One region of the Bradyrhizobium sp. Leo78 genome, then DNA from elsewhere that is predicted to be linked to it. Evidence: predicted binding sites of a transcription regulator. Region 1 holds the regulator's gene; each other region holds the start of a gene.

What was found. The regulator PhoB, encoded in region 1, activates phosphate uptake and scavenging genes when phosphate is short. The targets are predictions, from matches to a motif close to TGTCATNNANCTGTCAT.
Region 2: a site for PhoB is predicted at 824-840, ahead of phnC (phosphonate ABC transporter ATP-binding protein). Genes of this name have one in related genera too.
Region 3: a site for PhoB is predicted at 3,868-3,884, ahead of AC5ZG1_RS18970 (STN domain-containing protein). Genes of this name have one in related genera too.

Annotation. Positions count from the first base shown of each region.
Region 1 covers NZ_JCAMOT010000010.1:202,843-212,747, forward strand. Annotated here, with positions in the region: gene AC5ZG1_RS15960 (hypothetical protein) at 1-17, shown strand, start outside; gene AC5ZG1_RS15965 (lysylphosphatidylglycerol synthase domain-containing protein) at 344-1,399, shown strand; gene AC5ZG1_RS15970 (ATP-binding protein) at 1,432-2,730, shown strand; gene pstS (phosphate ABC transporter substrate-binding protein PstS) at 2,874-3,884, shown strand; gene pstC (phosphate ABC transporter permease subunit PstC) at 4,086-5,075, shown strand; gene pstA (phosphate ABC transporter permease PstA) at 5,077-5,922, shown strand; gene pstB (phosphate ABC transporter ATP-binding protein PstB) at 5,919-6,740, shown strand; gene phoU (phosphate signaling complex protein PhoU) at 6,752-7,468, shown strand; gene phoB (phosphate regulon transcriptional regulator PhoB) at 7,585-8,292, shown strand; gene AC5ZG1_RS16005 (GcrA family cell cycle regulator) at 8,413-8,928, opposite strand; gene AC5ZG1_RS16010 (aspartate aminotransferase family protein) at 9,427-9,905, shown strand, end outside.
Region 2 covers NZ_JCAMOT010000006.1:140,088-149,992, reverse strand. Annotated here, with positions in the region: gene AC5ZG1_RS10195 (alpha-D-ribose 1-methylphosphonate 5-triphosphate diphosphatase) at 1-47, opposite strand, end outside; gene AC5ZG1_RS10190 (LbetaH domain-containing protein) at 44-700, opposite strand; gene phnC (phosphonate ABC transporter ATP-binding protein) at 887-1,702, shown strand; gene phnD (phosphonate ABC transporter substrate-binding protein) at 1,865-2,800, shown strand; gene phnE (phosphonate ABC transporter, permease protein PhnE) at 2,885-3,769, shown strand; gene phnE (phosphonate ABC transporter, permease protein PhnE) at 3,766-4,614, shown strand; gene phnF (phosphonate metabolism transcriptional regulator PhnF) at 4,788-5,519, opposite strand; gene phnG (phosphonate C-P lyase system protein PhnG) at 5,633-6,094, shown strand; gene phnH (phosphonate C-P lyase system protein PhnH) at 6,099-6,704, shown strand; gene AC5ZG1_RS10150 (carbon-phosphorus lyase complex subunit) at 6,707-7,810, shown strand; gene AC5ZG1_RS10145 (alpha-D-ribose 1-methylphosphonate 5-phosphate C-P-lyase PhnJ) at 7,807-8,691, shown strand; gene phnK (phosphonate C-P lyase system protein PhnK) at 8,684-9,484, shown strand; gene phnL (phosphonate C-P lyase system protein PhnL) at 9,493-9,905, shown strand, end outside.
Region 3 covers NZ_JCAMOT010000013.1:164,550-174,454, reverse strand. Annotated here, with positions in the region: gene AC5ZG1_RS18985 (filamentous hemagglutinin family protein) at 1-1,198, opposite strand, end outside; gene AC5ZG1_RS18980 (FecR family protein) at 1,362-2,330, opposite strand; gene AC5ZG1_RS18975 (RNA polymerase sigma factor) at 2,461-2,976, opposite strand; gene AC5ZG1_RS18970 (STN domain-containing protein) at 2,973-3,623, opposite strand; gene AC5ZG1_RS18965 (Lrp/AsnC family transcriptional regulator) at 3,947-4,411, opposite strand; gene AC5ZG1_RS18960 (SDR family oxidoreductase) at 4,664-5,425, opposite strand; gene AC5ZG1_RS18955 (class I adenylate-forming enzyme family protein) at 5,422-6,933, opposite strand; gene AC5ZG1_RS18950 (ABC transporter ATP-binding protein) at 6,960-7,949, opposite strand; gene AC5ZG1_RS18945 (ABC transporter ATP-binding protein) at 7,927-8,943, opposite strand; gene AC5ZG1_RS18940 (ABC transporter permease) at 8,945-9,790, opposite strand; gene AC5ZG1_RS18935 (ABC transporter permease) at 9,795-9,905, opposite strand, start outside.

The DNA.
Region 1 (9,905 bases):
GCCAGCCGGCCCGATGAGGTGGTCGGGTGAGGCGGCAAGTTGCGGCCGCCAAGCGCGTTTTCGTGCTCCCGATGGCTGCTGCCGGGACGTTCGGTCGCATCGGTGCCGGGCTGGCCATGGCCCGCGCCTACGTGTCAACTCCTTGTAGGATCGGAGAGAATGCAGCAAAACTGTGCACCTGCTGTCATGAACTCCCCCTAATGTGTTGAAGATGCGCGTTTTATCGTCGCCAGACGAATTCCACTTCGACCCGAAACGCGCTACGACAGGCGGGAGGGAACAGCGGAGCGTCGGCGGGGTTCGCCCGATAGCCGTCGTCGCAGGATCGCAATTCGAGGTCTAGATGCTGGAAGCAATCCGCAGGGCGATCGCGTTTCTGCGCCAGAAGCAGGTCCTGCACAAATTGGGCGTTGCGATTAGCATCACGGTCATCGCGATCGCGTGCTACGTGCTCTATCACATGCTGCGCGGCATCGACACCAACGAGGTGCTCGAGGCTATCAAGAGTACCGAGCCGCGCCAGATCGCCCTGGCGGCGCTGTTCGTGGCGGCCGGCTATTTCACGCTGACCTTCTACGACCTGTTCGCGGTGCGCGCGATCGGCCACAGCCACGTTCCCTACCGCATCAATGCGCTCGCCGCCTTCACCTCCTATTCGATCGGGCACAATGTCGGCGCCAGCGTCTTCACCGGCGGGGCGGTACGCTACCGCATCTATTCGGCCTGGGGGCTGAACGCGATCGACGTCGCCAAGATCTGCTTCCTGGCCGGGCTGACCTTCTGGCTCGGCAATGCCGCCGTGCTCGGCATCGGGATTGCCTATCATCCGGAAGCCGCCGCCTCGATCGATCAGCTTCCACCCTGGCTCAATCGGGTCGCGGCATTCACCATCATCGTCGCGCTGGTGGCCTATGTGGTCTGGGTCTGGACCCAGCCGCGGGTGGTCGGGCGCGGGCCCTGGACAGTGACGCTGCCGGGCGGCCCGCTGACGCTCTTGCAGATCTGCATCGGCATCATCGACCTCGGGTTCTGCGCCTTGGCGATGTACGTGCTGGTGCCGGACGAGCCCAATCTCGGCTTTGTCGTGGTGGCCGTGATCTTCGTCTCGGCGACGCTACTGGGCTTTGCCAGCCACTCGCCCGGCGGCCTTGGCGTATTCGACGCCGCCATGCTGGTCGGCCTCTGGCAGATGGACCGCGAGGACCTGCTCGGCGGAATGCTTTTGTTCCGGATGCTCTATTATATTTCACCTTTTGTCATATCTGTAATCTTGCTGACGTTTCGGGAGCTTATCCTCGGAGCGCGAATCAAGCGCCTGCGCCATTTGGGAGCTGGCTCCGACGCCAAACCGCGGCATGAGGCCGTTTATGTCCGCGAGCGCGGAGACACCAGCGCCTGACGCCGCCGCCTGAACAGGAAGAAGCCGGCTCAATGGCCCTTCACGAATCCTCTTCCTCCTTTTTCTCGCCGTGGCCCGACCGGCTGCGGCACTCGGCCATTGTCCTGCTTGCCGCGGGGCTGGCGCTCAGCGTGCTGGTCGCGCTCGATGAGCTCTCGCTGATCCGCGCCTTTGCGGTGTTCCTCTGCATCGCCGCCGCGGCGCTGGTGCCCTGGCGCCTGCATGACGTGGCGGCCTCCCGCGAGGACACCCGCAGCGTCAACCCGGTCGAGAACGGGGCGGTTGCCGCCGTCGTCGCCGGCATGCCGGACCCGGCCGTGCTGCTCGACCGTGCCGGCCGCGTGATCCACCTCAATGCCGCGGCGGCCCAGTTGGCGCCGGCGCTGCGCAAGAACGAGCTGGCCCAGTTCGCGCTGCGCTCGCCGGAGATCATCACCGCGCTGCGCGAGGCGATTGCCACCACCGAGCCGCGGCGCGCCACCTATCTAGACCATGTCCCGGTCGATCGCTGGATGGAATTGGTGATCACGCCGGTGCCGGTGCCGACCCTGTTCGGCGGCACCGACAAATGCATGCTGATGACCTTCCACGACCTGACGCCGCTGCGCCGGGTCGAGGAAATGCGCGCCGACTTCGTCGCCAATGCCAGCCACGAATTGCGGACGCCGCTCGCGGCGCTGTCGGGCTTCATCGACACCCTGCAGGGGCCGGCCAGGGACGATCCGCGGGCGCGGGAGCGCTTCCTCGGCATCATGCATACCCAGGCTACGCGGATGGCGCGGCTGATCGACGATCTGTTGTCGTTGTCGCGGGTCGAGCTCTCGGCCCATGTCCGTCCCGACACCTGCGTCGACCTGATCCCGATCATCCGCCAGGTCGCCGACGGCCTGGAGCCGCTGGCGCGCGAGCGGCAGGTCGTGATCGAGATCCAGCTTCCCGAGGCGCCGGTCATGATCGCAGGCGACCGCGAGGAGCTGTTGCGGCTGTTCGAGAACCTGATCGAGAACGCCCTGAAATACGGCGCCTCCGGCGGCCGGGTGATCGTCTCGCTGAAGGAGGCCGCCTCCGGCGAGGGCGCCCCGGAGATCCGGGTCCTGGTGCGGGATTTCGGTCCCGGCATCGCCCCGGAACACCTGCCGCGGCTGACCGAGCGCTTCTATCGGGTCGACGTCGGCGACAGCCGCCTCCAGGGCGGAACCGGGCTTGGATTATCCTTGGTGAAACATATTCTTAACCGTCATCGCGGCCGTCTTTTGATCGAAAGCGTGCCGAAAAACGGCGCCACTTTTACCGCCTGTTTTCCCCAGGTGAAGACCCCTGTGGCGGCATAAAATCAAGCACTTTCAATTGCTTGAATGTGTCATCCAACTGTCATCCAACCTTCGTAAAACGAGCATCGACCGCTCCTAAACGGACCGGCGTGAGCGCGATCGGGCGCATCCGGCGCTTCGCTCACAGGATTGGAGACCACCCCATGAATTTCTTTAGGACAATCGTCGCTGCCGGCTTGGTGGCCGTTTCGACGTCGGCCTTTGCGGCCGATATCACTGGCGCGGGCGCGACCTTTCCGTTCCCGATCTATTCCAAATGGGCGGACGCCTACAAGAAGGAGACTGGCAACGGTCTGAACTACCAGTCGATCGGCTCCGGCGCCGGCATCAAGCAGATCCAGGCCAAGACCGTGACCTTCGGTGCCACCGATGCGCCGCTGAAGGCCGAGCAGCTCGAGAAGGACGGACTCGTCCAGTGGCCGATGGTGATGGGCGCGATCGTGCCGGTCGTGAACCTCGAAGGCATCAAGCCGGGCGAACTGGTGCTGTCGGGCGAGGTGCTCGGCAACATTTATCTCGGCAAGATCACCAAGTGGGACGATGCGGCGATCGCCAAGCTCAATCCGAAGCTGAAGCTGCCCTCTGACGCCATCACCGTGGTCCGCCGTTCCGACGGTTCGGGCACCACCTTCAACTTCACCGACTTCCTCTCCAAGTCGAATGCCGACTGGAAGTCCAAGGTTGGTTCGGGCACCGCGGTCGAGTGGCCGGTTGGCGTTGGCGCCAAGGGCAACGAGGGTGTTGCCGGCAACATCAGCCAGACCAAGAACGCCATCGGCTATGTCGAATACGCCTACGCCAAGCAGAACAAGCTGACCTATGCGGCGATGGTCAACAAGGCCGGCAAGACCGTGCAGCCGACCATTGCTGCGTTCCAGGCCGCTGCTTCCAACGCGGACTGGGCCAAGGCTCCGGGCTACTACGTGATCCTGACCGACCAGCCGGGCGATGCGTCCTGGCCGATCACCGCGGCGACCTTCATCCTGATGCACAAGGAGCCGACGGATAAGGCGGCCTCGGCCGAAGCCATCAAGTTCTTCAAGTGGTCGTTCGAGAAGGGCGGCAAGGCCGCCGAAGAGCTCGACTACATCCCGATGCCGGAGCCGGTCGTCAAGCTGATCGAAAAGACCTGGTCGTCGGACATCAAGAGCTGAGCCTCGCATAGCGAGCGTCGCGCCCTGTCGTCTGCGGGCGCGACAACGTCGAGAAACCGGAATCCATCGCTTCGCAACCGAAGCTGTGGATTCCGGGTCTACGCCCGACGGGGTGCATCCTGCGACGATGCGGGAAAACGTTCAGAACGGGTCGCGCAGTAAGTTGCGATCGAGTAAACACAGGGGATTGGCGTGGCAGACATGGCCGTTCAAAGCGACGTAATGGCAGCCTCCGGACCTTACGATCGTGCCAGGGCCCTCAGCGCCTTCAAACTCGGTGACATCACCTTCTATTGGATCACTCGCGCCTGCGCGATTTCGGTGCTCCTGATCCTAGGCGGTATCATCCTTTCGCTGATCGCCGGCGCGTGGCCGGCAATGAAGGAATACGGCTTCTCGTTCCTGTGGACCCAGCGCTGGGCGCCTTCGGCAGACCCGCCGGTGCTCGGCGCGCTCGGGCCGATCTACGGCACGCTGATCACCTCTGTCATCGCGATGATGATTGCCATTCCAGTTGGCATCGGCATTGCGATCTTCCTCACCGAGCTCTGCCCACAATGGCTGCGCCGCCCGATCGGCATCGCGATCGAACTGCTCGCCGGCATCCCCTCGATCATTTACGGCATGTGGGGCTTCTTCGTGCTAGGCCCGTTCCTCGCCAATACGTTCCAGCCGTTCATGATCCGCCTGTTCGACGGCGTGCCGGTGCTGGGCGCGATATTCGCAGGCCCGCCATCCTATCTCAGCCTGTTCAACGCCGCGCTGATCCTCGCGATCATGGTGCTGCCCTTCATCACGGCGATCTCGGTCGACGTGTTCAAGACGGTGCCGCCGGTCCTCAAGGAGGCGGCCTACGGGGTCGGCTGCACCACCTGGGAAGTCGTCCGCAACGTCGTGATCCCCTATACCCGCGTCGGCGTCATCGGCGGCATCATGCTGGCGCTCGGCCGCGCCCTCGGCGAGACCATGGCCGTGACCTTCATCATCGGCAATTCGTTCCGCATCTCCTCCTCGATCTTTGCGCCGGGCACCACGATCTCCGCGGCGATCGCCAGCGAATTCGCCGAGAGTGACGGATTGCACCAGTCGGGCCTGATCCTGCTCGGCCTCTTGCTGTTCGTGCTGACATTCATTGTTCTTGCCTGCGCGCGACTGATGCTGATGCGTCTGGAAAGGAAGGCGGGGAACTGACATGAACCCGATTTACAAAGCACGCCGCCGCAACGACATCATCATCCGCGGGCTTTGCATCGCCGCTGCCGCGTTTGGGGTGACCTGGCTGGCGCTGATCCTGTTCACGCTGTTCTACAACGGTCTCGCCGGCCTCAGCCTCGACGTCTTCACCAAGAACACCCCGCCGCCCGGCTCCACCGATGGCGGCCTGTTGAACGCGATCGTCGGCTCGGTGATCATGACTGTGATCGGTGTCGGCATCGGCGCGCCGCTCGGCCTGTTCGCGGGCACCTATCTGGCCGAATACGGCAAGCATGATCGGCTCACCTCGGTGATCCGCTTCATCAACGACATCCTCTTGAGTGCGCCGTCGATCATCATCGGCCTGTTCATCTATGGCGCGGTTGTCGTGCCGATGGGCGGCTTCTCCGCGCTGGCCGGCTGCCTGGCGCTGGCGGTGATCGTCATCCCGGTCGTGCTCCGCACCACGGAGGACATGCTGCTGCTCGTCCCCAACCCGCTGCGCGAAGCGGCCTCCGCGCTTGGCCTTCCGCGCTCGCTGGTGATCAAGCGGATCGCCTATCGCGCGGCGCGCTCCGGCCTGATCACGGGCGTGCTGCTGGCGACCGCCCGTGTCGCCGGTGAGACCGCCCCGCTGTTGTTCACCGCGCTGTCCAATCAGTTCTTCAGCCTGAACCTGACCAAGACGATGGCGAACCTGCCGGTGACCATCAACAACTTCGTGCAGAGCCCCTACGCCTATTGGAAGGAGCTCGCCTGGAGCGGGGCCTTGCTTATCACCTTGACCGTGCTCGCGCTCAACATCGGCGCGCGCATCCTCGGCGCCGAAAGGAGCGCAAAATGACCGATCTGTCCGTATCGACGACCAGCCCGAGCGCGGCCATTCCCCAGAAGTCGCTGCCGGAAGCGGCGCCAAAGGTGACTGCACGCAGCCTCAACTTCTATTACGGCGAGCACCATGCGTTGAAGAACATCAACCTGACGCTCGGCACCAACCGCGTCACCGCCTTTATCGGCCCGTCCGGCTGCGGCAAGTCGACCCTGCTCCGGATCTTCAACCGGATGTACGACCTGTATCCCGGCCAGCGCGCCACCGGCCAGTTGATGCTGGACCAGACCAACATCCTCGACCCCAAGCTCGACCTCAACCTGCTGCGGGCGCGGATCGGAATGGTGTTCCAGAAGCCGACGCCGTTCCCGATGACGATCTATGAGAACATCGCCTTCGGCATCCGCCTTTACGAGAAGATTTCGAAATCTGAAATGGACGGCCGCGTCGAGAAAGCGCTGCGCGGCGGTGCGCTGTGGAACGAGGTCAAGGACAAGCTCAACGCCTCCGGCCTGAGCCTCTCCGGCGGCCAGCAGCAGCGCCTCTGCATCGCCCGCACGGTTGCGGTGCGGCCCGAAGTTATCCTGTTCGACGAGCCCTGCTCGGCGCTCGATCCGATCTCGACCGCCAAGGTCGAGGAGTTGATCCAGGAATTGTCGGAGGACTACACGATCGCGATCGTCACGCATAACATGCAGCAGGCGGCGCGCGTCTCCGACAAGACTGCGTTCATGTATCTGGGCGAACTGATCGAGTTCGACGACACCAGCAAGATCTTCACCTCGCCGAGCGATCGACGCACCCAGGACTACATCACCGGCCGGTTTGGTTGAGGAGGGACATCATGGCTTCTGAACATACCGCCAAGGCATTCGACAGCGATCTTCAGGAACTGACCCGTCTGGTCGCAGAGATGGGCGGGCTGGTCGAACGGATGATCACCGAATCCGTCGATGCGCTGATCCGCCGCGACGTCGCGCTCGGCAAGCGTGTCGTCGCTTCCGACATCGAGATCGACAGCCTGCAGCGCGTGATCGAGGAGCGCGCCGTGCTGACGATCGCCCGCCGCCAGCCGATGGCTGTCGACTTGCGCGAGATCGTCGGCGCGATGCGGGTGGCGACCGACCTCGAGCGGATCGGCGACCTCGCCAAGAACATGGGCAAGCGCGTCGCCGCGCTGGAGAACGACTTCCAGCCGCTGAAGTTGATCCGCGGCCTGGAGCACATGACCGACCTCGTGCTGTCGCAGGTCAAGTCCGTGCTCGACGCCTATGCCGCGCACGATCTGCCGGCGGCGATGAACGTCTGGAAGAGCGACGAGGAGGTGGACGCGATCTGCACCTCGCTGTTCCGCGAGCTCCTCACCTACATGATGGAAGATCCGCGCAACATCTCGTTCTGCATCCACCTGATGTTCTGCGCCAAGAATATCGAGCGGATCGGCGACCACGCCACCAACATCGCGGAAACGGTCTTCTACATGATCGAGGGTCAGCAGATCACCGACAAGCGGCCGAAGGGGGATATGACGACGTTCGCCACGACCGTTCCGGGCAACTAGAGCAACATCCGGAAAGTCGACGCCGGCTTTCCGCCAAGATCCTGCTCAAACATCAAAGGAAGAGTGGGATGACGATTCAAGCAGAGAGTCATCCCGCTATAGGAGAAGCCAAGCCGATGAGCGCACGCATTCTGGTGGTCGAAGACGAAGAAGCGCTGACGACGCTGTTGCGCTACAATCTCGATGCAGAAGGCTATGATGTCGAAACGGTCGCCCGTGGAGACGATGCGGACACAAGGCTCAAGGAACGTATTCCCGACCTTGTCGTGCTCGACTGGATGCTGCCGGGACTCTCCGGCATCGAGCTGTGCCGCCGTCTGCGGGCGCGGCCGGAGACCAAGCAGCTCCCGATCATCATGCTGACCGCGCGCGGCGAGGAAAGCGAGCGCGTGAGGGGGCTGGCGACCGGTGCCGACGACTACATCGTCAAGCCGTTCTCGGTGCCTGAACTGCTCGCGCGGGTGAAGGGCCTGTTGCGCCGGGCAAGCCCGGAGCGGCTCGCCACCGTGCTCACCTATGGCGACATCGAACTCGACCGCGAGAAGCGCCGCGTTGCGCGCTCGGGCCGCCCGATCGATCTCGGCCCGACCGAATATCGCCTGCTGGAGTTCTTCCTGGAGCATCCCGGCCGCGTGTTCAGCCGCGAGCAGCTGCTCGACAGCGTTTGGGGCCGCGACATCTATATCGACGAGCGCACCGTCGACGTTCACATCGGCCGCCTGCGCAAATTGCTCAATCCCGGCCGCGAGCAGGACCCGATCCGCACCGTCCGCGGCGCGGGCTACGCGCTCGATGATCGCTTCGCGAAGGCCGAGCAGTCGTAAACCGGCGACCTCAATCCGTAGCCCGGGTGCAGCAAAGCGTAACCCGGGGAAATTTGGACCTGCCGATACAGCGTTCCCGGGTTGCGCTGCGCTCCACCCGAGCTACGATCCGTCGTCGGCTTACTTGCCTTGTGACGGCTTGACCGTCGGACGGCGGCGGTCAGCCGCCGGCTGGTAGGCGATGCGGGAGTGGTGCGCGCAATAGGGCAGGCCGGGAAGCGCCTTGCCGCCGCAGAAGAAGAATTCCGGGCTCGAGGGATCGCCGACCGGCCAGTGGCAGGTGGCCTCGTTCAATTCGAGCAGCGACAGCCGCTGGCTCATCGGTACGACATTGTCGTAGGCGATAGGGTCCGCTTCCACCTCCACCTCGAAGGCGTGGGCGAGCGCGGTGTTGCCGCGGGAGACCGGACGTGCCACGCGCATCATCGGCTGTGCGGGACGCGCCTTGCGCTGCCGCGGCGCGGCTGCAGCAGGACTCTTGGCGCGGCCCGAGAGGCCGAGCCGGTGCACCTTGCCGATCACCGCATTGCGGGTCACGTTGCCCAGTTCCGCAGCGATCTGGCTGGCCGAAAGGCCACCTTCCCAGAGCTTTTTCAACTGCTCGACGCGTTCGTCGGACCAGGTCAATACCGTCATCGCATCTTTCCCTTCGCGTTGCGCCGGCCGATCCTGGGACAGCGCTGCGATGCCTAATCTCAAAAATCCCTGCGGGCAGAATCCCTTAAGGCTCGCCGGGCACGAAAACCGCACCCGAACGTGTACGCCGCACACAAAGGACTCTAAGGGATCAAAACTGCCGCACGAGATGTCGTACCCGACAGGCCAGACGCTACAATATGGCGTGACTCTGGCGCAAGAGTCCGCGCCTATGCGTCCACATGTTCCGACATTTAGGGATTGCAATCGGGCTTTTCCACCACACCGGAAAACTGCGGATTACCGGCACTTTGCAGCGCAGCCTGGCGGCTTCGTGGCGATTGACAGCACCCGCCGCGCGCATAGAATGCCTTCACGTGCCGCCCTGCAAAGGCGGCACGTTTTGTTTTCGCTGGATGAGCTCCAGCCGCGTGTCTGCATCGCTGCACGCCGCCGGGGCTTGTCTGAAAGGCTTGTCTGAACCCTTCAGTGATCGCCATGACTGACCGCGCCACGTCGCATCTGCTTCCCGTTTTTGCCAGGGCCGATCTCGGCTTCGAACGCGGCGAAGGCTGTTGGCTGATCTCGACCAAAGGCGAGCGTTATCTCGACTTCACCTCCGGCGTCGCGGTGAACGCGCTCGGCCATGCCCATCCGCATCTGGTGAAGGCGCTGCAGGAACAGGCGACGAAGCTCTGGCACATGTCGAACCTGTTCAAGAGCCCGGACGGCGAGAAGCTTGCCGCGCGGCTGTGCGAGCAGAGTTTTGCGGACTTCGTGTTCTTCTGCAATTCCGGCGCGGAAGCGATGGAGGGCGTGATCAAGGTCGTGCGTCACTATCACTTCTCGAAGGGGCATCCGGAGCGCTACCGCATCATCACCTTCGAAGGCGCCTTCCATGGCCGCACGCTCGCGACACTCGCCGCGACCGGCGCCGCTAAATATCTCGAGGGCTTCGGTCCGCCGATGGACGGCTT
Region 2 (9,905 bases), on a different contig from region 1:
TCGCCTTCAACGAGCGCCTTGCCACCTTCGATAACAATGTCAGTCACGTGATGGCACTCCGGCGGGTTGTTGGCGCGTTCAGCGCTTCATACTTGGCGAGGAAGTCTTCGACAACCAGCTTGCGAAAATCCGGCAGCGCCTGGCGCAACATTTCGTGATCCCAGTCCCACCAGGCGAGCGCCGCAAGGCGGCTGATGATGCCATCGGAAAACCGCTTGCGGAGCGGCCGCGCCGGATTGCCGGCGACGATGGCGTAGGCGGGAACATCCTTGGTCACGATCGCGCCAGCCGCGACCACCGCGCCGGTTCCAATCGAGCGTCCGGGCAGGATGATCGCGCCATGTCCAATCCAGACGTCATGGCCGATATGCACGCGGTGCTCTCGGCGCCATGCGAAGAATTCGGCCTCGTCATGTTCGCCTGGGAAGTATGCGCTGGCGCGATAGGTGAAATGCGCCTGCGACGGACGATGCATCGGATGATTGCCCGGATTGATCCGGGTCATTGCCGCGATCGAGCAGAATTTGCCGATCGTGGTGTAAGTGAGCTGCGCGTCGTTCACGACATATGAATAGTCACCCATCGTGACGTCGAGCAGGATGCTGCGCGCTCCGACCTCGGTATAGGCCCCAAGCTGGCTATCGCGCACCGCGGCGGTGGGATCGACCGTTGGTACAACGGAAAGCATCTTGCCGGCCATCTTCTTCTTCGCCTCGTCGAATTGTTGTGGGGGAGCGCACGTCTTCGATGCGCTTCATAACAGTAGCGTGACAGATGCGTGACATCGCCGGCGGTGTGGAGGATCGCCGCACTGCAGCGCGTTTGTCACACAACTGTAATTCAGCGGCGTTAGCCGTTACGCGACGTGACGGGTTCGGAGCACTGCATGCTGGTGGTTGAAGGTTTGACGTGCCGTTTCGGCACAAAAGCCGCGGTCGACAATGCTTCGTTCTCGGTCCAGCCCGGTAGTTTCGTCGGCGTGATCGGTCGCTCGGGCGCCGGCAAGTCGACCTTGTTGCGGATGGTCAACCGTCTCGCCGATCCGACCGAAGGCCGCATCCTGTTCGAAGGTGTCGATGTCACCGCGCTGCGCGGCAAGGCGCTGCGGCAGTGGCGCGCGCGTTCGGCGATGATCTTTCAGCAGTTCAATCTGGTCGGCCGGCTCGATGTGCTGACCAATGTGCTGATGGGCCGCCTTGCCGAAATGCCGGCCTGGCGCTCGTTGACCCAGCTTTGGCCCGAGCAGGACAGGGCGCTGGCGATGTCGGCGCTCGAGCAGTTCGACATCGCGCAGTTCGCCGCCCAGCGCGCCGACCAGCTCTCCGGCGGCCAGCAGCAGCGCGTGGCCATCGCTCGCGCGCTGGTGCAGGAGCCCGATATCATCCTCGCCGACGAGCCGATCGCCTCGCTCGATCCGCGCAATACCAAGATCGTGATGGATGCGCTGCTGCGCATCAACAAGCATTTCGGCATCACGGTGCTCTGCAACCTGCATTCGCTCGATCTGGCGCGCAGCTATTGCGACCGCCTGATCGGCATGGCGGCGGGCCGCGTGGTGTTCGATGGCCAGCCGTCGACGCTGACCGATCACATCGCCCGCGAGCTCTACGATCTCGAGGCCAATGATGTCATCGGCGGGGCGCCAATGCCCGCGCCCGGTGCCGCAACAGCTCCGGCGCTCGGCACCGCAGCCGCGGCCTGAACGCCGTAACCTTATGCAGGGAAAGCCGCTGCAGGTGCAGTCGGCCTTTAGAGCATGGTCCGGAAAAGTGGAAACCGGTCGTGTTCAAACAAGAGATGAGATCACGATCCCGTTGCGTCTCGGATCGTGATCCAGGCGCTACCATAACAGCAGGGGTAAACCATGATCACTCGTCGCATCGTTCTCGCCGGCGCTGCCGCGCTCGCGCTCACCGCGTCCGCGTCGGCGCAGGACTGGAAGGCCAAATATCCGGAGCTGACCTTCGCGGTCGTGCCGGCTGAAAACGCGTCCGGTGTCACCGAGCGCTGGACGCCGTTCGTCAACTATCTCTCCAAGGAACTCGGCGTGAAGGTCACGCTGCGCATCGCCAACGACTATGCTGCGGTGATCGAAGGCCAGCGCTCCGGCAATATCCAGATCGCCAGCTACGGTTCGGCCTCCTTCGCCCGCGCGCGGCTGACCGGCGTCAAGACCGACGCCTTCGCCAACGACATCAACGCCGACGGCTCCACCGGCTACTACTCGATGTTCTTCGTCAAGGCGAGCAGCCCCTACAAGACCATCGAGGACGTGAAGGGCAAGAACCTCGGCCTCGTCGATCCGAACTCGACCTCCGGCAACAACGTGCCGCGCTTCGAGCTCAACAAGAAGGGCATTCCGGACGCCGAAGCCTATTTCAGCAAGGTTGTCTTCACCGGCAGCCACGAGAACGCGATGCTCGCGCTGGCGCAGGGCACGGTTGATGTTGCCGCCAACCAGTGGACCAGCGACGATGACTCCACGCTCGCCCAGATGCTGCACAAGGGCATGCTGAAGAACGCCGACGGCTCGCCGATGAAGAAGGATGATTTCCGCATCGTCCATAAGTCGGCCGAGATCATCAACGGACCCTATGCCTACAACTCCGACCTTCCCGACGATCTCAAGGCCGCGATCGCCAAGGCCTTCTTCGACGTGCCGACGAAGGACAAGGCGGCGTTCGACAAGCTCTCCGACGGCCAGAAGAAGGGCTTCCATCCCGCGACCACCAAGGATTGGGACGGCACGATCGAGCTGATCAAGTTCGTCGACGCCCTGCGCAAGAAGAAGGCCTCCTGATCGATCGACGCGAATACGCAGGCCGGATCGATCGCGACCCGGCCTGTTCCGTTGAGGACAAGCAGCAGATCCCAAGCAGAGCAGATGGCCACCGCCGTATCCATCCTTCCCGCCCAGCAGCTCGCCGCGCTGAACGATGCCTATCGCAAGGCAGTCGCGCGCAAGCGGTTGAAGATGGCCTTGGCGGCGGCGGTGTTCATCGCGGCGCTGACCGTTGCCGGCATCGGCGCCGAGGTGAACCTGCGCACGCTCTTCACCTATTTCGGCAACTTCGTCTCCTATTTCGACCGCATCCTCACGCTCGATAACGGCCAGCGGGTCTGGACCGATTTCGGCGAATGGTTCTGGGGCTGGAAGAATTGGCTGAAGCTGCTCGCCGAGACCATCTTGATCAGCTATGTCGGCACGCTGACCGGCGCCGTCTTTGCCTTTGCGCTGAACTTTTTCGCCGCACAGAACACCTCGCCCGGGCCCTGGCTGCGCTTTGTTGTCCGCCGCCTGCTCGAATTTGCGCGTACCGTGCCCGCCATCGTGTTCGCGCTGGTGTTCGTGATCGCGTTCGGGCTCGGGCCGATGGCGGGCGTGCTGGCGATCGCCGTGCACTCCACCGGCGCGCTCGGCAAATTGTTCTCCGAGATCGTCGAGAATGCCGACATGAAGCCGGTGGAGGGCATCCGCTCGACCGGCGCGAGCTGGCTGTCCTGCATGCGGTTCGCCGTGCTGCCGCAGGTCTCGGCGGGCTATGCCAGCTATGCGCTGCTGCGCTTCGAGATCAATGTGCGCGAAGCGTCCGTGATGGGCTTTGTCGGCGCCGGCGGCATCGGGCAGGAGCTCGTGGTCGCGATTCGCAAATTCTATTATTCCGACGTCAGCGCCATCCTGGTCACCATCGTCCTGACCGTGTTCGTGATCGACATCACCACCGGCTGGCTGCGCGCAAAACTGTTCGGCAAGGAGGGGCGGGCATGAGCCAGTTGCCGAAGCCGGATTCGCAGGCGCTGCGGACGAAATACCCTGACGTTTTCGACCGCCCGGTCTCGGCGCGCCTCGCCACGCCCTTGATGCTGCTGGCGGCATCAGCGGTCTTCGCCTTCGGCCTGTTCGATCTCGACTTCTCGCCGACCAAGCTGGTGAGCGGGCTGCGTGAGCTCGGCTGGATCACGCTGATGATGATCCCGCCCGATCCCGGCTCGTCGCTGCCGACCTATCTCTCCGCGCTCGGCGAGACGCTGTCGATTGCGCTGCTCGGCACGACGCTGGCCGCGTTCATGGCGCTGCCGGTCAGCCTGCTCGCCGCGCGCAACATCGTGCCCTCCGCCATCTTCCGTTTCCCGGTGCGACGTTTCCTGGATACGATCCGCGGCGTCGACACGCTGATCTGGGCCTTGGTGTGGATCAATGTCGTCGGTCTCGGCCCGTTCGCCGGCGTGCTCGCCATCGCGGTGTCGGATTTCGGCGCCTTCGGCAAATTGTTCTCCGAGGCCATTGAAGGCGCCGACAAGAAGCAGGTCGAGGGTATCAGAGCTTCCGGCGGCGGCGTGCTGCACGAGATCCGCTTCGGCCTGATCCCGCAGGTCCTGCCCGTGATCGCGGGTCAGGTGCTCTATTTCATCGAATCGAACACGCGTTCGGCCACCATCATCGGCATCGTCGGTGCCGGCGGCATCGGGCTGCAGCTCGCCGAACAAATCCGCGTGCTGGAATGGCAGAAGGTGTCGTTCCTGATACTGATGATCCTGATCGCGGTCGCCGTGATCGACTGGATCTCGACCAAACTCCGCTTCGCCATCATCGGCCAGCGCGCGCTGGCGTAGGAGTCACCTCGCCCCGCTCTTGCGGGGAGAGGTCGGCGCGAAGCGCCGGGTGAGCGGCCTCTCCGCGCACTCTCGCCTATCGAATTTGCAGAAGCAGCCCCTCACCCTAACCCTCGCAGAGTGAGCTTTGCTCGTCTCGCCCCCGCGAAGAGCGGGGAGAGGGAAGAACTGGATTACCCGTTCTCCACCAAGAACTCCACGCGCTCCGCCGCAAAACGCGAGCGCTTTGTCACCAGCGGCTTGTCGTCCAGATCGACGTCGGTCGAGTCGACCACCAGGATCGGGCGGCCGAGCGCCAGGTCGAGCCGCGCGGCGTCGGTAGCGTCGACGATGCCGGCGGTGATCCGCGTCGAGGTGCGGCGATAGTCGCGGATGCCGAAATGTTCGAGCAGTTTCGTCATCGAGCGGACGCTGGCGAACACCTCTCCCGCGCCCGGAAAGCGCTCGGCCGAAAGCCAGGAGGTGGAGACGCAGATCGGCGCGCGGTCGGCGAACCGCAGCGACTCGATCCGGACCAGTGGCGCGCCGACCTTCAGTCCGAGTTCCCGCGCCAATTCCCGGCTCGCCACGTCTTCCGAGGCATCGATCAATTGCCCGCGTGGCTCGCGGCCGCCGGCGCCGACGATCTCCGAGAAACGCGTGCGCGAGCGCAGCGGATAGGCGATTTTCTGCACCTCGACATAAGTGCCGCTGCCGCGTTCGGCGCGCACCAGTCCGCGCTCGGCGAGCGCCGCCAAGGCGCGCCGCACCGTGTGCCGGTTCACGCGGTAGGTCTCCGCGATCTCCATCTCGCCCGGCAGCTTCTCGCCGGCGGCAAAGCGGCCCTCGGCGATGCCGCGCTCGATGCCGTCGGCGACCAAGCGCCACAGCGCGACGCCCGATGAGGCGGTGTCCTGCACACTCATATCGGAAACCCAGTCCTGTCGAAAATCATGCCCCTGTCATGAAACAGTCATGGCGTTTGCTTATCAAGTTGTCTAGTATCATAGACAACTTCAGTCAGGCAAGGTTCCGCGAGATGACGAAGACCGAGCAAGACAGCAGGCGGGCGCAGCGCCGGGCGGGAATGGCGGTGCTCGCCCAGTCGGACGCTGCCGACATTTCGGCCCGGCTCAGCGAGATGGCGCTGCCCGCTCACAAGACCCTGCGCGAGCCGGAAAACGGCCTCGTCATGGTGCGCGGCCGGGTCGGCGGCGATGGCGCGCCCTTCAATATTGGCGAGGCGACCGTCTCGCGCGCGGCGGTGCTGCTTTCGACCGGCCAGGTCGGTTTCGGCTACACGCTCGGACGCGACCATGAGAAGGCACGGCTGATCGCGTTGTGCGACGCCATGGCGCAATCGGACGATTTTGCCGATGCGGTTGAGCAGGAGGTGATCGCGCCGCTGCGCACGGCCATGATCGCCAAGCGAGACCGGGTGGCCGCGGAGACGGCGGCGACGCGGGTTGATTTCTATACGATGGTGCGCGGTGAGGGCTGAAGACATGACGGCGATTGCCGAACTGCCGCCGGGCTTCTCCGACAAGGTCTTGTCGGCGCAGGCAACATTCCGTTCCGTAATGAACGCGATGGCGCGTCCGGGGAAGGTCGAGCGAATCGCGGCGTCGGCCGGCGCGCCTGATGGCGTGATGCACGGCGCGGCCGCGATCGCGCTGACGCTGTTCGATCACGATACGCCGGTCTGGCTCGATGGCGCGATGTCGCCCCCCGAAGTCGCCAAATGGCTCAAGTTCCACACCGGGGCGCCCATCACCGGCGATCCCGCGATTGCAAGCTTTGCGCTGATCGGCGATCCCGAGAATCTCCCCGCGCTCGATCGTTTCGCGCTCGGCAGCGGCGAATATCCCGATCGTTCGACCACGCTGATCCTGCAGATTGGCAGCCTGTCGCACGGCGCGGCCTACGAACTGCGCGGCCCGGGCATCGACGGCTCCACCGTGCTGACAGCGACCATCGAGCCGCACGATCTGTTCGATCAACTCGCCGTCAACGCCACGCTGTTCCCGCGCGGCATCGACGTCGTGCTGGTCGCGGGTGATGAGATTGTTGCGATCCCGCGCACCACGCGGCTCGCTTATGGGAAGGACTGACGATGTACGTTGCGGTCAAGGGCGGCGAACGCGCCATCGAGAACGCCCATCGCCTGCTCGCGCATGAACGGCGCGGCGACCGGGAGGTGCCGGAGCTTACGCTTGCGCAGATCTCCGAACAGCTTGCGCTCGGCGTCGATCGCGTCATGGCGGAAGGCTCGCTCTATGATCGCGAGCTCGCCGCGCTCGCGATCAAGCAGGCGCGCGGCGACCTGATCGAGGCGATCTTCCTGGTTCGCGCCTTCCGCGCCACGCTGCCGCGCTTCGGCGCCACCGAGCCGGTCGATACCGGCAACATGCAGATCCGCCGCCGCATCTCCGCGACCTTCAAGGACATTCCCGGCGGCCAGATCCTCGGCCCCACCTTCGACTATACCCATCGCCTGCTCGACCCGCAGCTTGCCGAGGGTTTTGTGCCGGAGGCGCCTGCGACCGGCGAAACATCGTCCGCCGAGACGCCGCGCGTCACCGACATCCTCGCTCACGATGGTCTGATCGAAGCGTCGCCGCAAGCAGAAGCGGACGCGCCGATCGGCGATCTCACGCGCGAGCCGCTCAGCTTCCCCGCCGACCGCGATCTGCGGCTGCAGAATCTCGCCCGCGCCGACGAAGGTTTCCTGCTCGCGCTCGGCTACTCCACCCAGCGCGGCTACGGCCGCAACCATCCCTTCGCCGGCGAGATCCGCTTCGGCGAGGTTGATGTCGAATTCTTCGCCGAGGATGCGGGTTTTGCCGTTCCGCTCGGGAGAATCGAACTCACCGAGTGCCAGATGGTCAATCAGTTCAAGGGCTCGGCGACGGAAGCGCCGTGCTTCACCCGCGGCTACGGGCTCGCCTTCGGCCAGAGCGAGCGCAAGACCATGTCGATGGCGCTGGTCGATCGTGCACTGCGCGCGCGCGAGCTCGGCGAGGAGGTGAGGGCGCCGGCGCAGGACGAGGAATTCGTGATGTCGCATTCCGACAATGTGCAGGCGACCGGCTTCGTCGAGCATCTCAAGCTGCCGCATTATGTCGACTTCCAGTCCGAGCTCGGCCTGCTGCGCAGGCTGCGCACAGAATTCACTGAGGCCAACGCATCGGAGCCGCTGCAGGAGGCCGCCGAATGAACACGCCGTCGTACAATTTCGCCTATCTCGACGAGCAGACCAAGCGGATGATCCGCCGCGCGATCCTGAAGGCGATCGCGATCCCCGGCTACCAGGTGCCGTTCGCGAGCCGCGAGATGCCGATGCCCTATGGCTGGGGCACCGGCGGCGTGCAGGTGACCGCCGCGATCCTCGGCCCCGATGACGTCTTGAAGGTGATCGACCAGGGCTCGGACGATACGACGAATGCGATCTCGATCCGGAAATTCTTCGGCAAGACCGCGGGCGTCGCGACTACGACGTCGACCACGGAAGCTACCGTAATCCAGACTCGCCACCGCATCCCAGAGGCGTCGCTGCATGAGGGGCAGGTGCTGGTCTATCAGGTGCCGATCCCCGAGCCGCTGCGCTTTCTCGAGCCGCGCGAGACCGAGACGCGGCGCATGCATGCGCTCGCCGAATACGGCTTGATGCACGTCAAGCTGTACGAGGACATCGCCCGCTTCGGCCATATCGCCACGGCCTATGCCTATCCGGTGAAGGTGAACGCGCGCTATGTAATGGACCCGTCGCCGACGCCGAAATTCGACAATCCGAAGATGGACAATTGCGCGGCGCTGCAATTGTTCGGCGCCGGCCGCGAGAAGCGCATCTATGCGATCCCGCCTTACACGACGGTGGTCTCCCTCGATTTCGAGGACCATCCGTTCAAGCCTTACCGCTTCGACGCGCCGTGCGCGCTCTGCGGCGCGGAGAATTCCTATCTCGACGAGATCGTCACCGACGACAAGGGCGGGCGGATGTTCGTCTGCTCCGATACCGACTATTGCGAGCAGCGCCAGGCCGAAGGCCATCGCGGCCACCAGAGCGCAGCGCCGCACAAGGAGAGGGCGCATGTCTGAGCCGGTGACCACGCCCGACGACGATCAGCCGCTCTTGATTGCGGACGGCCTGTCGAAGAATTACGGGCGGCTTGCCGCCTGCCGCGACGTGTCGTTCTCGCTCCATCCCGGCGAGGTGCTGGCGATCGTCGGCGAGTCCGGCTCGGGCAAGTCGACCTTGCTGCAACTATTGTCGGCGCAGCTTGCGCCGAGCGCGGGCAGCGTGTCCTATCGCATGCGCGATGGCGTGCTGCGTGATCTTGCTTCGCTCGGCGAAGCCGAGCGGCGCTTCCTGTTCCGCACCGATTGGGGCTATGTGCACCAGGATCCCGCACAGGGCCTGCGCATGGCGGTCTCCGCCGGCGCCAATGTCGGCGAGCGGCTGATGGCGATCGGCTGGAATCACTATGGCCGCATCCGCGACACCGCAACGACATGGCTCGAGCGCGTCGAGATCGACATCGGCCGCATCGACGATGCGCCGAAGACCTATTCCGGCGGCATGCGGCAGCGCCTGCAGATCGCGCGCAACCTTGTCACTGCGCCGCGGCTGGTGTTCATGGATGAGCCGACCGGTGGGCTCGACGTCTCCGTGCAGGCCCGCCTGCTCGACCTCATGCGCAATCTCGTCAGCGAGCTCAACCTCGCCGCCATCGTCGTCACCCACGACCTCGCGGTGGCGCGCCTCTTGTCACACCGGGTGATGGTGATGAAGGGCGGCCGCGTCATCGAGACCGGCCTGACCGACCAGGTGCTCGATGATCCACGCGAGCCCTACACCCAGCTGCTCGTTTCCTCGATCCTGCCGCCATAAGGACGCCGATGACTGCGATGATCGAAATCTCCAATGCGGCAAAGACCTTCACCATGCATCTGCAGGGCGGGGTCGAACTGCCTGTCGTGAGCAACGTCTCGTTCCATGTCGAACCGGGCGAATGCGTCGTGCTGTCCGGGCCGTCAGGGGCCGGCAAGTCGTCGATCCTGAAGATGATCTTCGGCAACTATCGTTGCGATGCCGGGCGGATCGGCATCCGCCACCAGGGCAAGGTGATCGATCTTGCCAGCGCCGAGCCGCGGCAGGTCCTGAGCGTGCGCCGCGCCACCGTCGGTTATGTCAGCCAGTTCCTGCGCGCGGTGCCGCGGGTCGCGACCATCGATGTCGTCGCCGAGCCGCTGGTCGCTGGCGGCACGCCGCGTGCCGAGGCGCGCGACAAGGCCGCCGCGCTGCTCCGCCG
Region 3 (9,905 bases), on a different contig from region 1:
CGCTGCCGAGCGTGACGCTACCAGCAGCATCGGAGGCAGCGTTCAGGAGATGGATGGTGCCGCGGGTGTTGACCGAGGTAGTGGCAACCAGCACGCCGTCCTGGCCGATGCTGCGGCCCGCGAGTGTGATGTCGCCTTGCTGCGCGAAGATCAGGCCGGAATTGCCAACGACCGCAAGCGCATCGCGGACGATCGGCGAAATCTCGTTGCCGCGCGTGGTCGAGGCCTGGTTGGCGTCGGTGCCGTAGCCTGGCCGCAGCAGGAAATCGTTGCCGGCCGCAAGCTGCACCTGACCGCGCGGCGCGCTGATCGCGCCGGCGTTGCTGACCTCGGTGCCCATCAATAGGACGAAGCCGCCGCCCTGCTTCGCCGACGACGGCGCGCGGGTCGAGATCAGCGCGCCGGCCTCGACCTTCACGGCCCCACCAGCATCGGTGAAGCTGGGCACGTATTGGCCACTTTCCTGCCGCGAGTAGATGCCGCTATTGAGGAACTGGGTATCGGTGATATTGGCGGTCGAGGCGATCAGCGACCCGACATTGATCTGGCTCGCACCGCCGAAGATGATGCCGTTCTGGTTGATCACATAGACCGACCCGTCGGCCTTGATGTTGCCGAGGATCTGGCTCAGCGATGTGCTGCCGACCACGCGGTTGAGCGTCACCCAACTGGCGTTGCCCTGCTGGTCGAAGATGAGCGTGGTGCGCGCGCCGACGTTGAACGAATTCCAATTCAGGATCGCCTGCGCCCGGGTCTGCTGGATGCCGACCTGGGTCTGGCCGCTGGCATCGACGGCCTGCGTCGGCGCATTGGCGCCCTGCCATCCAGCCGCCGCCTGCAGGCCGCCCGGCGCCAGCCCATTCGGCACAGCGACCTGCGGCAGCGTCGCGGAGCGCTGCGCGGCCTGCGCTGCGCTGCGCGCCGCGTCCTGCACCGCCTGCATCGCCTGGATGGCGCGCGTGGCCCGCGCCATCGCATCCTGGCTTTGCTTGGCGACCGTCGCCGCGTCCTGCGCCGCCGACTGCGATGCAGCCATCGCCGCCGCCGATGGTGTCGGTGCCTGTCCGCCTAATGGACGTGCCTCCACTGCAGTATTGGCCAGGAACAGCGCCACCACGCTGACGCCGGTTCGCAGCGCCGCGTGACGGGCATGGCGGCGCATGGGACCGTTAGCGGTCGAGGGTGAACGGGCGGACATCGGGCGGCTCCTTCAGACGACGGTACGCCCCTGACGCTGCAGCCGGAAGTCGCCGCCGCCTCGGGGGTCAAGAGAGGTCTCACCGCTAAGACCGAATCCCGAGTGGCCGTTGACTACGCTTTCGGAAGATTTTTTGAGAAATTTTTTACCCGTCCCGCCCGAATCAGCTCAGCAGCACGATTCCACCCGGCAACCGCTGCAGTTTTGCGCCGAACGCGCGCCCCAATCCCAGCAGCGCCTCATTCATCTGATCGATACGAAAGCGACCGCTGAGCTGTTTCTGGCCCAAGGCCGTGTTCATCAAGATGATGCGGCCGGGCCGATATCGATTGATTTCTTCCACGGCTTCGACGAGCGGCGTGCCGCGGAATTCGACGATGCCGCGCTGCCACTCCGAGGCTAGCTGCGGATCAACTGCGGCAATCTCGCTCAGTCCCGCAAGGTCATAGCGCACGCGCTGGCCAGGTCGCAGGGCCACAACGTCGGCTCCACGTTCGATCCGCACCGCGCCGTCGAAACAGGTCACGCTGACCGGGGACCGCTCGCCGCTTGCGGTGTAGCGGACATCGAACCGGCCGGATTCGGCGATCGTCCTGCCGTGCGCCGCCAGGACCACGAGCGATCGCGCCGGGCGCATCGATGTTGCAAACGATGCCTCGCCGGAGATCAACTCGATGCGATCTTCGATTCCTTCCGCAGGACGGACGGCCAGGCTCGTCTGCGTGTTCAGGCCGATCGCCACGTCGCCGGCGAATGTGACATGGCGTTGCTCGCCGGTGCCCGTGCGGTAATCCGAATTGAGTTCGGATAATGACGGCCAAAATCCGAACGGCGGGTTGAGCACGCCGTAGACCGACGCCGCGGCAACTGCCGCGACGCCGGCGCTCAATACCGCGCGACGGTTCATCCTGCGGCGCCGTCCCAGCGCATCGAGCCTGGCTAGGAAGCTTTCACCCGGACCCGACAGAGCATCGCCGGCGACACCAGCCGTATGCCATAGGCGCTTCGTCTCCAAAAAGGCTGCTTCATGCAGAGGACTGCGCGCGCGCCAGAGTTCCAGCGCCGCTACGTCCTTCGGCGTCATTTCTCCGGATGTGAGCTTCTGCAGCCAGTCGACCGCTTCCCGCTCCACCGCATCCAAACCAGGGTGTGCCTTGCTCATCTCAATGTTATGCCTTTCGCCGCTGCCTCCGTGAGAAAGCAAGCGACGATCGCAGGAATTCTTACCTCTAAGACGATTCTCGGCGACCGAAAGTGCACGCTCAACCCTTCAATTCCTTATAGCGCGCCAGGCAATGTTCGAGTGCCAACCGGAGTTCTTTCGCAACGAGTTGCCGGGAGATGCTGAGCCGATCGGCGATTTCCTGGCGGGGAACATTGCCGACCCGCGCCGCCAGAAAGATCACCCGTCGCCGCTCGGGGAGTTCGTTGACGATCGCCTCGAACGCCTCCAGGTCAGACCGCGCCAACATGGTTTGCTCAGGCGTCGGCGCATGATCGGGCAGCTCAAGCAGGCTTTCGATCTCGATCGCCGATATGCGTTGACGCCGCTCCATCCGGCGGCGATCCTCTGCCACGTTCAGCGCGATCCGGAAGAGATAGCTGCGCGGGCTTTGTACGGCGCCAATCGATTCCGCGCGCGACAGGCGCAACCATGTATCCTGCATCGCATCACCGGCGAGATCGGCCGAGCCGAGGCGTTGAGTCAAACGCGCCTTGAGGTCGTCATAGCGATCGACAAACAGCCGGCGGATGATCGTCAAGGCGGTCTCGGTCATGGCCGGGTCCCAGCCGATCGGAGATTGGAATCGGCCTTGCCGCACCCCTGCGCCACGCCGGGTCCTTGCGGCACAATCAAGATCAAGACCGGCTGCAGAAAGCCCGCCGGCGGTGGCTCGTCGAAGCGCACGCTGCGCAAGGTTGCATCAATCCGGTCATCAGCGTCAGGCTTGCCGGTGGACCCGATACGTTGGGATCTCTGGACGGTGCCGTCTGGCGCGATCCAGAACACAGTGGCGAAGCGATAGCTGCCGGGACGCGCGCCGCCCGATCGGCAAAGAGCATCCGCAATGCTCGCCTGAATCTGTCCATAGTAACGCCGATGTTCTGGCGATCGTGTTTGCTGCGCCGCCTGCTGAGTGGCGAGTGGCTCCGGCAACAGCACGAACGTCGTCTCGGCCACGAACTCGGCAGCCAAACCGGTGCCAGACAACAGCTTTCGGAGCGCCTCGTCCGGTGCAAACACGCCCTGGACATCGCCGGAGAGGCGGCCGGCCGCAAGGCTCGTGTCGTAGAGGGCGTCGCGTCCGGTCGCATCGACATAGCGATTGAGCGCGGCGGCGAGTGGTTGCGAGGGGATATTGAATTCGATCGGCGCATTCGCTGGCCTGGTCTGAGCCGCGGCCACGTCGATACCCGCAGCCATGCCCGCGACGGCCAATGCGCATGCCCAAGCTGCCAGCCGCCTATTGGCCGACGTAACGACAACACGGTTGGCGCGATCCGGTCTGAGTTCGGCTAGGGCCGATCGAAGCATCACCACTGTCCCCGCCCACGCAGATCAGGACAGCCGTTCCAGCTTCCCAGCGCTACGACCTGCCCGCCGACGGTCCAAATTGCGCGTCAGCGCACATCCCAAGCCAACGCGCGGCGGACGCTAGTGACGTAATATTACGGTTTGACGACAGCCATAGCCCCTAATCCGCGTCGACGATCCAGCCCAGACACGTGGGTGCCCGCCTCAGTCGCTCACGCGAGACTCGCGAGTGGCAATTCGGTGGTCGACTTGATCTGCTCCATCGTGAACATCGATGAGACGTCGTGCAGGTCAATCTTTGCGATCAATCGCTGGTAGAGATCGTCATAGGCGCGAATGTCAGACACGACGGCTCGGATCAAATAATCGACGTCGCCGCTCAAGCGATAGAAATCCACGACCTCCGGAAAGCTCGTGACGATTTTCCGGAATTTCTGCGCCCATTCCGCATTGTGCTGGTTGGTCTTGACGGCGATGAAGACGCTGACGCCAAGGTTCAGCTTTTCCGCGTCCAACAGCGCCACCCGGCGTTTGATGTAGCCGGAGCTCTCAAGCTTCTGGATCCGCCGCCAGCAGGGCGTCGAACTCAACCCGACCCGCTCGGCAATCTCCTGCATCGAGAGGCTGCTATTCACCTGCAGCGTCGCCAAGATCTTGCGGTCGAAGTCGTCGAGCATGCAAACCTCCGAATCCAGGAGGGAAAAGAATGTTTTGGTTGCGATGAAACTTGTTTGAAGAATATTATTGTCATGCACGCGCTGCGGCTAGCATGAACTTTCATCAGGCGCTGTACAATCTCGCGGCAGCGTGTAGCGTCCCCGCCGCAAGCGAGGCCCCCCTCTTGGGAAATCTGCTGATGAAAAGCCCGCCAGGCGAGGCATCGGACGGCTAAAGCGGCCAATCCTTGCCTGTTCCGGCGGCAGTGCGGCTTACAGCCGCTGGCCGCCGCTGGCGTCGATCTGTTGGCCGGTGACCCAGCCACCGTCGTCGGACGCCAGGAACGCGACGACTTTTGCGATATCGGCCGGCTCGCCGACACGCCCAAGCGCGATCGAATTGACAACTTCGCGGCTGGCGACGGGGTCGCGCGCATTCGCGTTCATGTCGGTCGCAGTGGCGCCCGGCATCACGGAGTTCACCGTGATTTGCCGCCCGCCGAGATGAACAGCGAGCAGGCGGCTCAACGCCTCCAGGCCCGCTTTTGTCGGCGCATAGCCCGCCATGGCGGGGTACGCGGCGCGCGTTCCCATCGACGAAATGTTGATGATGCGGCCACCATCGCGCAAGTGGGGCAACAGAGCCTTGATCAGAAAGAACGGCGATTTGAGATTGGTCTGCAACAGAAGCTCGAAATCTTCTTCCGTGATCTCCTCGATCGTCGCACGCTTGCCGACACCGGCATTGTTGACGAGGATATCGAACGCCGTCTTGCCGTATCGCTCGGTTAGTTCCGCAGTGAACCTTGCGGTGAGCGCCGCAGCACCGCTTCGCGCCGATAGGTCCGCCTGCAATGCAAACGCAGCCCCACCGGCAGCGACAATCTCGTCGACGGTAGCGCGCGCGGCATCCTCGGCAGAGTGATAATGAACCGCAACGATCGCACCGTCCCCGGCGAGCCTGAGTGCGATCGCCTGCCCGATGCCGCGGCTGGCGCCGGTGACCAATGCAATCTTGCCTGCCAGCGCGCTCACACCGACCAGCCTTTCGCCGCCTCGAGTTGGCGGGCGCGATCAATCAGCGATTTGCGGTCGATCTTGTTGGTGCCGGCCCAGGGCAATTCATTGACGAATTCGATGCGGCGCGGATGTTGATAGGCCGGTCCATTGGCAATCGTGAATTTCCGGATATCGTCCACGGTCGGCTTGGCGTCGGCGCGGGTGACGATGAAGGCGACCGGGACCTGGCTGCGCTCCTCGTCCGGCAGCGGCACCACCACCGCCTGCTGCACCTGCGGATGACGCTCCAGCAACTTCTCGACCTCGCCGGGATAGACGTTCTCGCCCGAGCAGACGAACATGTCGTCGGCACGGCCGACGAAATAGTAGAAGCCGTTCTCGTCGCGACGCATCACGTCGCCGCTGTAATACCAGCCGTCGGTGATCGCCTTCGCCGTCTGCTGCGGCAGGTTGTGATAATGATCCATCAGCGCAGGATTGCGCATCAACAGCACACCCTCATTCTCGGTACCATTGATGAGCTTGACTGCCTCGGGATCGATGGGATAGCCGAGCGCGAGCGGTGGCGTTGGAATGCCCTTCGGATGCGGTCCAAACACTGCCGGCCCGGCTTCGGTGGTGCCGTAGCCGATGGAGAGCGTGACGTTCGGCAGGACCTGCTTGATCTTGTCCCACAGACCCATCGTCATCGGCGCCGAGCCAAGCATCAATCGCCTGATCGATGTGATGTCGTTCTGAGCCAGCAACTCGCGCTCCTTGATCACCCGCGCCCACATGGTGGGGACGGCCGTCGCCGCCGTTGCCTTGTATTTGGCGATCGCCTCGATATAGCTCCTGGTCTCGAACGATGGCAGCAGCACCACGGATGCGTTGGTCGCAAAGATCGTCTTGGTCGCGAACAACCCATTCATATGGAACAGCGGCTGAGCGATGATGTAGCGTTCATTTTCGTTGAGCGCTCCGCTGGTTCGGGTGGAAAGCGCCCAGAGCTGACCGAGATGCGACAACGGCACGCCTTTCGGCCGGCCGGTCGAGCCGGAGGTGTAGAGCATCTGGCCCACTTCGTCCGGTCCGGCCACGACACTATCGAAGGACTCGAAGGGCTTTATGCTCGCAGCAAAACCGTTCGGGCCGGCGTCGTCGAAGTCAATCACCGGAATGCCCTCGCGCACCTGAGGGCGGTTCGCAGCGTCGACAAAGGCGAGCGCGATCTTGGCGTCATCAATCACATAGTCGATGGTGTCGCGCGCGACCTTGATATTGACGGGCACTGCGATACAGCCCGCCCGCATGATGCCGAAATAGGCCGCGACATATTCGGCGCGATTGAATGACAGGATGGCGATATGAGTGCCGCGGCAAAATCCGCGGTCTGTCAGGTACTTTGCGACGCCGTTGGCGAGCTGATCTATCTGCCGGTGGGTATAGATTCTCGGGCCACCGGGCAAAGCGAGATCGATGATCGCTTCCTTGTCCAGATTGCCCCTGCGATCGATCAGATCGCCCAAATTGTGCCAACGCATCGGCGGAACTCCGTCCTTCGTATCAGCTAACTGGCCGCACTCACTGCCCGCGGCAGTTCGGCGGGCTGCTCAAGCAAGTCGTAATGGCAGGCCACCATTCGGCCGCCGGACACCTTCCGCAGCAGCGGCCGCACTTTGCCGCAGCGCTCGCGCGCCATCGGGCAGCGCTCATGGAAGCTGCAGCCTTGGGGTGGATTGAGCGGGCTCGGCAATTCGCCCTGCAAGACCTGCTTGGCGCGGCCGCGCGCCAATCGTGGATCGGCAATCGGCGCCGCCGCCAGCAGGGCAAGCGTGTAAGGATGCGCCGGCTGCCGCCAAATCTCTTCACCGCTGCCGCTTTCGACGATGCGGCCGAGATACATCACGATCAGCCGATCGGAAATATGCTCGACTACGGAGAGATCATGGGAGATGAAGAGAAAGGACACGCCGGTCTGCTGCTGCAAGTCCTGCAGCAGATTGATCACCTGCGCACGGACGGAGACGTCCAGCGCCGATACCGGCTCGTCGCAGATGATGACTTTCGGCTGCAACGCGAGCGCACGCGCAATACCGACGCGCTGCCGCTGGCCGCCGGAGAACTCGTGCGGATAGCGGCGCTCGGCATCCGCCGGGAGGCCAACCTGCCTGATCAGCTCGGTAACACGATCGCGGATGTCACGGCGTGACCAGCCGGCGACGCTGAGCGGCTGGCCGATGATGGTGCCGACATCGTGGCGCGGATTGAGCGAGCCATACGGATCCTGAAAGATCATCTGCATGTTCTTGCGCACGGACTTGAGCTGCCCGCTTGACATGCTCGTGATGTCCTGCCCGTCAAGCACGATGCGGCCATCGGAGCTCGGCACCAGCCGCATGATCGCCTTGCCAAGGGTCGACTTGCCGCAACCGGATTCGCCGACCAAGCCGACGGTTTCTCCGTCTTCGAGCTCAAAGCTGACGTCGTCGACTGCGCGCACAGTGCCCTGCGCGGTCTGGTACTGAACGCAAAGGCTAAGTACGGACAACAGCGGCATGTCGCGACAGCTCCTCTTCGGCGGCGAAACACGCGGCGGTGCGCCCCGGCAATAGCGGCATCAGGCCGGGCCTCTCCGCACCGCAACGATCGAATGCGTCGGGACAGCGGTTCTGGAAGGCGCAGCCGGCCGGCAGATCCGACAGCGGCGGCACGCTGCCCCCGATCTCCGCAAGTCGCGTGCCGCCCCGGCGCGTCGCCGAAGGCGTGGCACCAAGCAAGCCGCGGGTGTAGCGATGCAGCGGCCGTTCGAATAGCGCCTCCACCGGCGCCTCCTCGACCTTCCGGCCGGCATACATCACCACAACACGGTCGGCGGTCTCGGCCACGACGCCGAGGTCGTGCGTGATGATGATCAGCCCCATGCCCGAACTCGCTTGCAATTCCTTGAGCAAGGCAAGGATTTGCGCCTGGATCGTCACGTCGAGCGCCGTGGTCGGCTCATCGGCGATCAGAAGCTTCGGCCCGCAGGCGATCGCCATCGCGATCATGACGCGCTGGCTCATGCCGCCGGACATCTGATGCGGAAAATCGTTCAGCCGGCGCTCGGCATCGGGGATGCGCACCTGCCGCAGCAATTCGACGGCGCGGGTATGCGCCTCTGCGCGCGAGACGTCATTGTGCCACCGGATCGCCTCGATCAACTGGTCGCCGACGGTGGTGACCGGATTGAGCGAGATCATCGGATCCTGAAAGATCATCGAGATGTCCTTGCCGCGGACCCGCCGCATCTCGCGATCGGACAAGGACGTCAGCTCGCGGCCCATGAAACGGACGCTGCCGCCGACGATCTTCGCCGGCGGACATGGCAACAGCTGCATGACCGCGAGCGCCGTCAGCGATTTGCCGCAGCCGGATTCGCCGACGATCGCTACCGTCTCGCCCGCCGCGACCGTCAAAGACAGCCCATCCACCGCCGGCAGCACGCCGCGGCGCGTGAACAACGACACGCTCAGCCGGTCGATCTCGAGAACCGGGCCGTTGCCAGCCACCATGTCAACGATCCCTGAGTTTCGGATTAAGCGCATCGTTGAGACCATCGCCAACCAGGTTGAGCGCCAGCACCGTGATCATGATCGCAAGGCCCGGCACGGCGCAGATGTACCAGGAGGTGCGGATCGGGGTCCGGCCATCGCCGATCAGCCGCCCCCAGCTTGAGACGTTGGGATCGCCGAGCCCGAGGAACGACACTGCGGATTCGAACAACACGGCGCCGGCTATCACGAGCGAAGACAGCACGATCACCGGCGGCAGCGCATTCGGCAGGATCTCGCCAAGCATGATGCGCAAGTTTCCCATGCCCATGGCGCGGCAGGCCTGCACGAACTCGCGATCGCGTAGCGCCATGAATTCCGCCCGCGTCAGTCGCGCAATTGGAGTCCATGTGACGATGCCGACAGCGACCGTGACATACTCAATCTTCTGGCCGAGGATCGAGACGATGGTCAGCACGAAAATCAAATTCGGAATGGTCTGAAACAGCTCGGTGAAACGCATCAGCATTTCATCGATCCAGCCACCGAAATAGGCGGCGGTGGCGCCAATCGTGATGCCGATCAGAGTCGCTGTCAGGCTCGCGCATAGCCCGATCAACAACGTCGTGCGCGCGCCGTAGGCGATCATCGCCGCGATGTCCCGGCCAAGCGAGTCGGTGCCCAACGGGTAGCGCGAATTGACAAAGGGCCAGATCTCGGGACGGCCGACGATGCGCAAGGGATTGCGCGGAAACAACCAGGGCGCCGCCAGGGCGACGCCGACCACGACAATGACCAGCAGAAGACCGATCAGCGCGGCGCGGTTGCGCGCGAAACGGCGGGTGAAATCGATCGCGAGATTAAGCATCCGCCTACCTCGCCCGGATGCGCGGGTCGAGCCGCAGATAGAGCAAGTCAACGGTTGCGTTGGCGACGGCCACGAGCAGCGAGCCAAGCACGAGTACGCCAAGCACCATCGGAAA